Regions from separate parts of the Alteromonas macleodii ATCC 27126 genome, predicted to be linked through region 3. Evidence: predicted binding sites of a transcription regulator. Region 3 holds the regulator's gene; each other region holds the start of a gene.
The links. The regulator sigma-54, encoded in region 3, starts transcription at its own class of promoters, with help from an activator protein. The targets are predictions, from matches to a motif close to GTTGGCACGNNNNTNGNNT.

Region 1 (3,159 bases), 320 kb from region 3:
AACCACGGCCCTGAATTGACATATCAAGCGCGTTTTCAGTGGTTAATAGGTTACCTTGCGTGTGTGCTTTTTGAGTAGCAACGACCTTCGAGCCTGAACCAAGCATAAGCCCAGAAGGTAGCTCTGTGTCAGCAGACGAACGACCGCCTGGCTGATTGATATTCTGATAAAGCAAATCTTCAAACACCGCTCGATCTTTTTTGAAACCAACTGTTGATGCGTTTGCTAGGTTGTTAGACACCACTGCCACATCGGTCTGTGCGGCGTCTAGTCCGGTTTTACTAATCCACAATGCTGGATGCATGTTAACCTCCGACGTTGCTCATAGGGCAACGGTGATAAAAATTCTTTTACAGGATGCGTAGTAGCTGATTACCGCGAGTATCAAGCTCTTCTGCTTGCTTCATCATTTTGACTTGAAGCTCGTAGTGACGCTGCAGACTTATCATGTCCACCATTTCGTCAACCGCATTGACGTTGGAACCTTCAAGCATGCCCGACATTACTTTTACGTTGGCATTGGCTGGCGCTATTGAGCCATCTTCCATTCTAAATAAGCCGTCGTTCCCACGTTCCATGTCAGCATAGTTTGGGCTAACTAATTTAAGTCGCCCCACTTCTTCAATAACATTGGCAGGGGCACCTAACTGTCTCATTGACAACGTGCCATCGGCCGCAATATTGAGATTATCTAAAGGAACAGGAAGGAATATTGGCCCATTGTCACCAAGCACGACGCGATCGTGGATATCTGTCAAAATTCCGTCATCGCCCAACTTGAAATTTCCATCACGCGAGTAAGCTTCTTGACCATTTTGATCTTGTACAGCGAACCAACCATCACCTTGAATGGCTACGTCTAAATCGCGGTCTGTTTTAATCATCGGGCCCGACTCGTAATTATTCGACGGGCTTTCTGTCATGGAAAACACGCGAGTCGGCAAACCTTCGCCGTAGGCCGGCATTGACCTTGCCTGCTCTAACTGCGCTCTGAATCCTGTTGTCTGTGCATTAGCCAAGTTATTGGCCCTAATCCCTGTTCCTAGTAGGTCTTGGGAGGCGCCACTTGCTGAAATATAGAGAAGTTTGTCCATGACTGACTTTTGACTCTGATTAAACCTTAAACAAGATTTTGCAAAGGCAGTGCCAATCTGTGGATATTTAGTGCAATTGAAAAATAAGGGCGGTATTGAATTGATATATATAGAAAAATAAAAAGGTCGCATTGTTGCGACCTTTCTAAATCGGGTCAAATAGGTACAGTTTTCCGCGCCTAAAATTTGCCGCTTAGCAATCTGCTAATGTAGCTTACTGCAAACTATCGAATGTTAAGGATAGTCTGGTTTAGCGAGTTGTTCACTTCAAGCGCACGCGAGTTTGCTTGGAAGTTACGCTGAGCGATAATCATGTCGATGAGCTCAGTGGTAAGGTTAACGTTAGCTTGTTCTAGCGCCGAAGAGTTAATTTCGCCGAAAGTACCGGTTGTTGCTTCACCCGCTAGTGCCTCACCTGAAAGAATACTTTCCTTCCACTGAGTACTGCTCTCTTGAGTTAGGCCTTGTTCATTAGAAAAGCGAACCAAAGCGACACGAACAATGGGTTCAGACGTACCATTAGAGAATGTTGCACGAACCAGGCCGTCAGGACCGATATCGATACCCGTCAATCGACCTACAGGCAAACCGTCTTGTTCTAATGATGTAACCTCGAACGCAGAGGCGAACTGAGTCGGCTCATTAGGCGTCGCGTTATTAACATCGAGGTTAAAATCAATGCTTATTTGCTGCGTAGGATCTGAGCCATTAGCAAGAATACCTGCGCCTAACGCTTCTGTTTGCATTTTGAAATCAAGTGTAGGTAGGCCATCAGGCGTTTCCATACCAGCAAAATCACCGCCTTGAGAGAAGATAAGTTTAGATGCTGTTACGGCGTTACCGGTGTTACCACCGACACTATTTACTGCTGTTGCTGGGTCTGTGTCATTACCCGCTGAATCTGTCATATCAACTAGCGTGTCATCGATTGCAGTAGCAACGTACCACTCATTATCAACACCCGGTGTCGCATCCTTTATGAAGTAATAGGTCATTACGTGGCTATCACCTAACGAATCGTAAACGGTTACCGATGTTGCTGCGTTGTAGGTAAGCGGATCTTCAGGGTCAAAATCTTGTGGATCTAGGGCTGCATCACCAGCAGGCAAGTTCATTCGAATGTCAACTTCTGTGGTTTGTGCGGGAGAACCCGAAGAATCTGGGATACGTACTGGCTCTGTAGTACTAAGTGCTACCGAGGCACTTGTACCATCAGAGTTAACGGGGAAACCCAATAAGTTATCGCCGTTACTGTTAACCACGAAATTGTCGCTATCTAACTTGAACTGACCCGCACGTGTGAACGAGAAGTCGCGAGACGTAATTTCAGGTACTGTCGCAAAGAAACCATTACCTGTGATCGCCAAATCAAGCGAGGTATTGGTAAACTGAAGGCTACCTTGAGAAAATTGCTGAGCAACTTCTTGAGTGAGTACACCGTCACCTACTTTAGTTTTACCACCTGAAAGCAGTGATGCCGCATAAACATCGCCAAATTCAGCGCGAGATTCTTTAAAGCCAACTGTATTTACGTTTGCGATGTTGTTGGCGGTTACATCCAAATCTTTTTGTGCGGCTGATACGCCACTCAGTGCAATATTAAAAGACATTATTGATTCTCCTACTAACTGCCGATTTGAATGACGTCATCAAGATTGATACTGACATCACCATCCAAATTCAAAATTACGCCTTGACCACTACCAGCCAAGCTTACACTTCCTACATGGCGATTAACGGCGGTATTCAGCTGAACACCCTCTCCATTTAATTCGCCAGTGGCACTGATAACATATTCACCCGGTGCCATCTGGTTGCCATGCTTATCTTTGCCATCCCATTCAAACTCAATGTTGCCAGCGCTTTGTGTGCCTGCATCAATGGTTTTTATGACTTCACCAAACTGGTTCTCAATAGTGATCGTCATATTCTGAACTGTTTTTTCATTCACGATGACACCCGAAATGCCATCGCCTTCATTGGCCATATAACCCACGTTACCTTGAACCAGCACGTTTTGCCCGATAAGACTAGAGGCTTGTAACGCTTGATTCGATGTCATTGA
Region 2 (3,159 bases), 850 kb from region 3:
GGTGACGCCTGGTGATATTGCGTCACTTGCAAGTTCATCTGAATTGGCTTTCAGCGCCACATTTGAAAACGCAGAAGCAGTCCCTGTTGCACCGTCCAGGTATTGGCGCGCTATGACCTTAGAACATTTTGACGGGAAAACCTGGTCTATTAGCAACAAACGCAAACAGGCAGAGCAGCAGTTAGCTTACATGGGCAAGCCAACACCCTTGTCAGCTCTGGCCGAGGAAAATACGCCTCAAGTGATAAGTTATGAATTGATCGTGGAACCCACACAGCAAACGTGGCTGTTTGCGCTAGCGCCTTCGACACCCAACAACCGCGAGAACAGTATTTTCGTAAGAAGTCTTTTTGATTTTACGTTAAGGGCGAATAGCCCAATATCCAGTAAAAAAGCGTTTTATCTGCGCTACTATCCAACTGCGCAAATCACTAGCGGAATAGGAAATTTTGAATCGCAACTAAACCTTCAGGTTTCCATGAATGGCAACCCTCAAGCCAGAGCATGGGGACAGACACTTGCCAAACAATACTCAAGCGCACAGCAAATTGTTAGCGCAATAATGCGTGAATTTAATCAAGGGGGCTTCCGCTACACCCTATCGCCGAACGCCATGCCTACCGACCCCATCGACCGTTTTTTATTTGAAGAACGCTCAGGTTTTTGTGCCCATTACGCAGGCGCCATGGTGTATGTGCTTCGCGCCGCAGGGGTACCGGCAAGAATGGTGACAGGCTACCAGGGCGGAAGCGCACTTAATGACAATGTGCTGCAAATAAGGCAGTACGATGCACATGCGTGGGTGGAAGCATTTATTGATGGTGTATGGATTCGACACGACCCAACGAGTATGGTGGCACCGTCACGCTTAACCTTCGGGCTTGAACGTGCGTTGGAAGAGCTTGGGGAGTCTCGTGAAGCGAGTATTTTGGGCGACCTTAGCAACGCTGCCATTTTTGCAACGTTACAAAGCTGGTTTCAACAGCTCGATTACTCATGGAGTAAATGGGTACTGGGCTTTGACAATACTGCGCAAACCAACATGCTTGAAGAATTACTAGGCTCGCTAACGCCGCAAAAAATGCGAGTTGTATTTCTTTCCGCCATTGGCCTAATTGGGCTTATTTTAGCACTTTATTTTTTACCCAATACGCATCGCAACACACTGTCGCCCTCACACAGAGTTTTACTAAACGCAATAAAATGCGTTGAAGCTAAAACAGGAAAAGAAAGAGGGAATAAAACCTTGTCCGCCTTTATGAGTGAAGTTAACCCTTTGATAAACGAAGATGCTACCAAGGCACTAACACTTCTGTGTGAACTATTTGAGCATGAAAAATACGCACACCGAACACAAGAGACAAAAGTTTATCCAACCATGAAGCGTCAGTTAAAAATGTTAAAACAGGCATTAAAGTAGGAAATGGTTAAACCGGTTGCACCTTAAACACTCACACTCCCCCCCTTTTTAGTGCAGACTAATTAATAGTGCCTTGGCGCAAGCGTCTATCAACACAGCCATGAATTTATACAAAGCATTGTTTTTAATAGCAATAAATAACGCATTTAGGTACATTTTGGTTATTGGCACTTTTTTAGCTTTGTACAAATGGATAACAAAAGTACGAAGGCGCTTATACAAGTATTAGTTGCCAACGGGCTTCAGAGTACAAAGGCGTACATATAACCGACGGTTTATTTGTTAGCTACCACAATGCATGAGTTTCGGACAAAGGCGTCCCCAGTTCTTTCTTACGAGAGCGCTGCGGACGCCTTTTTTTGATCTTCTGGAACGCATTGAAACAGTAAACGCCAACATACAGATGACAACTTATTAATAACGACAACGTGAGGTGAAACCATGGCTTATCTTCTCCCCGCTGAGTTTGCAACCAAGATGGTAGATGCAGGCGAAGCCAAAATTTATATGTCTACACGAGATACTCTAATTCGCGCTTATATGGCAGGTGCAATATTGGCCCTAGCCGCTGTTTTTGCCGTTACCATTGCCGTTCAAACCGGCGTGTTTCTTCTTGGCGCAGTGTTATTCCCAGTGGGCTTTTGTATGCTCTACCTTATGGGGTTTGACCTATTAACCGGCGTGTTTGTACTTACCCCGCTCGCTTGGCTTGCACAGCGACCTGGCGTCACGCCAAAACAAATTCTACGAAATTGGGGATTAGTATTTTTAGGTAACTTTGGCGGCGCATTAACCGTGGCCTTTATGATGTCGTTTATTTTTACCATGGGGTATAACGTGGATGGCGGTGCCATCGCGACTAAGGTAGCCAGCATTGGCGAAGCTCGTACATTGGGCTACGCAGAACACGGCGTTGCAGGCTGGTTCACCATTTTTATTCGCGGCATGTTGTGTAACTGGATGGTGTCGCTAGGCGTAGTGGGTGCAATGATTTCAACCCACGTTAGCGGAAAAGTACTAGCCATGTGGATGCCAATCATGCTGTTCTTCTTTATGGGTTTTGAGCACTCAGTAGTAAACATGTTCCTTTTCCCATTTGGCCTTATTATGGGCGGCGACTTCTCGGTTATGGACTACTTCATTTGGAACGAGATCCCAACTGCACTTGGAAATCTTGTTGGTGGCCTCGCCTTTACTGGACTAACCCTGTACACCACCCACGTTAAGACGCTACCCAAACGTACTATCCCTGTTGATAAAGCCGCTGCATCGCAAACACTGCCTATTTAACTAAAGCGCTTATCTTAAAGCCATCATGCCTTGCCCCTACAAGACACGTCATGATGGCGTTATCCGTTTCCTTGGAAATAACTAATTGGGCTCATAATTAAATATGCAGGTAAGAAGCAATTAAACATGAATGAGCGAGCCGCGTTAAACGCCCCAATTAACCCACCAGCTAACACGCTCAGTGTAAGTGCATTTTCTACAGCCGGCGTTAAAGCGATAAACCAAGATGCATACGCTTTTCATGTTTCTGATAACCCAGATCAAAGCAGCGTTTTTGTTATCGCCGACGGTGTAAGTAGCAGTACGGTTAGCCAAGTTGCTAGCGACTTTGCTACCAGTCAGTTTATTAAACTGTTTAATATGGCGCCGGAACAATGGTCGGTTAAGACGCGCGCTGAAACCATTATTAAAGAGATAAACGCGCTGCTTTACACACGTACGCAAAGAAG
Region 3 (3,159 bases):
AAAGGCAAGATTGAAATCGACGACAATGAGCTAACTCATCAGCCCATGCACGAGCGCGCACGCCGCGGAATTGGCTACCTACCGCAGGAAGCCTCTATTTTCAGAAAGCTCACAGTGCATGAAAATATCATGGCCATTTTGCAAACCCGTAAAGATTTAAATTCACAACAGCAAGAAGAAGAAGCTGATGCGCTACTTGATGAATTTAATATTAACCATATACGTAATAGTACGGGGATGAGTTTGTCAGGGGGCGAACGCCGTCGCGTTGAGATTGCCCGCGCTCTGGCAGCAAAACCGCAATTTATTTTGTTAGACGAACCATTTGCTGGTGTTGATCCAATATCAGTTAATGATATAAAGAAGATAATACAACATCTTCGCGATAGGGGTATTGGAATCCTTATCACAGACCATAACGTACGAGAGACATTGGATGTTTGTGAAAAGGCGTACATTGTGAGTCATGGCGAGCTTATTGCGCAAGGAACGGCGGAACAGGTTTTAAGTAATCAAAAAGTAAGGGATGTATACCTAGGCGAACAATTCAGGCTATAGTTAATGTAACCGAATTGCCATTTTTCAGTTTCGCTCTGGTATATTCAATTTAGAGCATTTAAATAAGACGTAGATGAAACCATCTTTACAGCTAAAATTTAGCCAACAACTTACCATGACACCACAGCTTCAGCAGGCCATTAAACTGCTGCAGCTTTCTACACTTGATCTTCAACAAGAGATCCAAGAAGCGCTCGATTCTAATCCGCTATTAGAAGTTGAAGAAGGTAACGACGAGCCGCAACTAGAAAAGAACAATATCGACAACGATGACAGCGGCTCTGAGGCCACTGCTTCTGCATCTAGTGACACACTAGAAGCCGGCGATGCACTTGAGAAAAACGATCTTCCCGATGAGCTGCCAATCGACAGCACATGGGACGAATACTACTCTGCTTCATCTTCGCCAGCTCCGGGTCCATCCAATGACGACGAGCAAATCTTCCAAGGTGAGACTACTGAAGATATTCAAGAGCACCTTCTTTGGCAAATGCGCCTTACCCACTTCTCGGATACCGATCGCGCAATCGCTACAGCAATCATCGACTCTATTGACGAGTCAGGTTATTTAACCGTTACCCTTGATGATATTTTAGAAGCGGTTAACGATGATGATATGGAAGAGCCGATTGAAATGGACGAAATAGAATGTGTGCTTAAGCGCATTCAGATGTTCGACCCTATTGGTTCTGGCTCACGCTCTCCACAAGAATGTTTGATGGTGCAATTGCGCCAGTTTTCAGAAGACACACCGTGGCTTGCTGAAGCAAAGCAACTGATTGAAGAGTACTCTGACTTACTGAGCAGCAAAGACTATCGTACGCTTATGCGTAAAAGCCGATTGAAAGAAGATCAGCTACGCGAGGCAATGCGTTTACTGCAAACCTTGAATCCTCGCCCAGGTAGTGCTTTAGTTACTAAAGAGCCTGAGTACGTTATTCCTGATGTCTCAGTAACCAAGAAAAATGGCCGTTGGGTGGTTGAGCTGAACCCCGACAGTCTGCCTAAGTTAAGCGTAAATCAACAATACGCTGCAATGAGTCGCCGTGCCAAGAATAGTAGCGATTCACAATTCATCCGCTCACACATGCAAGAGGCTAAGTGGTTCATAAAGAGCCTTGAATCTCGTAACGAAACCTTAATGAAGGTTGCAAACTGCATTGTGCAGCAGCAAATGGGCTTTTTTGAGCACGGCCCGGAAATGATGAAACCAATGGTGCTAAATGATGTCGCAGAAATGGTAGATATGCACGAATCCACTATTTCGCGAGTGACAACGCAAAAGTACATGCATACGCCACGTGGAATCTTCGAATTGAAGTATTTCTTCTCAAGCCACGTTGCAACAGAGTCTGGTGGTGAATGTTCATCTACAGCGATTCGTGCATTGATCAAGAAATTAGTGGCCGCTGAAAAGCCTAGCAAGCCGCTAAGTGATAGCAAGATTGCTTCATTGTTGGCCGAACAAGGCATTAAAGTTGCCCGGCGAACAATAGCAAAGTACCGGGAATCGTTGTCGATCCCGCCGTCGAACCAACGCAAAAGCCTTATTTAATCGGGCTTAATAATATAAGGAAGACGAAATATGCAAATCAACCTTACTGGTCATCATGTCGAAATCACCGACTCTTTGCGTAATTATGTCGATACGAAGTTCAGCAAACTTGAACGTCACTTTGATCACATTTCTAATGTGCATGTCATCCTGAACGTTGAAAAATTAAATCAAAAAGCCGAAGCGACCGTTCATTTAAGTGGCGCTGAAGTATTCGCATCCTCAGAAAATACCGACATGTATGCGGCGATTGACAGCATGGTTGATAAACTCGACCGGCAGGTAATCAAGCATAAGGAAAAACTGAAAAAACATTAGTAGTTAATTAAGCATGGATATACAAGCCATCGTAAGTCTGGACCGCACCGAGTGTGCGGTTCAGTGTAATAGTAAAAAGCGAATTCTTGAGATCATCGCTGATATCGCTGCCAAGCAAAACGAGAACATTGATCAGGCAACGATACTCAACAGTTTGATGGCTCGAGAGCGTATGGGTAGTACAGGCATTGGCAATGGTATCGCCCTGCCCCACGGACGCCTGCCGGGCCTTGAGAAAGTGATTGCCATTGTTGTAACCAGCACGCCAGCAATCGACTTTGACGCCCTTGACGAGAAACCCGTAGACATCTTTTTTGCGCTACTCGTTCCCGAGGAACAGACCGAAGGACACCTTCAAACGCTGGCCACCGTGGCTGGTAAACTAAGCGACAAAGAAACGATTAAAGCAATACGTCGCGCAACGACAAGCGACGATATTCTATCTGCATTAAGTTAAACATTAAGCGCCTATTAACCGTTTAGTAGGCGCCTAATTCAACAACGCGTATGTGATAAAACCAGAGTATTAGGGAGAAAGTAGGTGAAGCTGATAATAATCAGTGGTCGTTCGGGGTCTGGTAAGTCTGTCGCACTTCGCGCATTGGAAGATTTAGGTTATTACTGTGTTGATAATATCCCTGTAAACTTACTTCCCACCTTAACCCATACAGTTGTTGACGAGTACGATCAGGTTGCGGTAAGTATCGATGTGAGAAACTTACCTAAAA

Region 1: the regulator sigma-54 is predicted to act here: its motif matches at 1,133-1,151, upstream of MASE_RS04625 (flagellar basal body rod protein FlgF).
Region 2: the regulator sigma-54 is predicted to act here: its motif matches at 1,584-1,602, upstream of MASE_RS06935 (formate/nitrite transporter family protein).

Annotation. Positions count from the first base shown of each region.
Region 1 covers NC_018632.1:1,091,734-1,094,892, reverse strand. The annotation lists gene flgG (flagellar basal-body rod protein FlgG) at 1-304, opposite strand, end outside; gene MASE_RS04625 (flagellar basal body rod protein FlgF) at 351-1,094, opposite strand; gene flgE (flagellar hook protein FlgE) at 1,319-2,704, opposite strand; gene flgD (flagellar hook assembly protein FlgD) at 2,719-3,159, opposite strand, start outside.
Region 2 covers NC_018632.1:1,614,153-1,617,311, reverse strand. The annotation lists gene MASE_RS06940 (transglutaminase TgpA family protein) at 1-1,420, shown strand, start outside; gene MASE_RS06935 (formate/nitrite transporter family protein) at 1,862-2,710, shown strand; gene MASE_RS20230 (PP2C family protein-serine/threonine phosphatase) at 2,837-3,159, shown strand, end outside.
Region 3 covers NC_018632.1:767,383-770,541, reverse strand. The annotation lists gene lptB (LPS export ABC transporter ATP-binding protein) at 1-558, shown strand, start outside; gene MASE_RS03335 (RNA polymerase factor sigma-54) at 632-2,113, shown strand; gene hpf (ribosome hibernation promoting factor) at 2,144-2,431, shown strand; gene ptsN (PTS IIA-like nitrogen regulatory protein PtsN) at 2,445-2,888, shown strand; gene rapZ (RNase adapter RapZ) at 2,973-3,159, shown strand, end outside.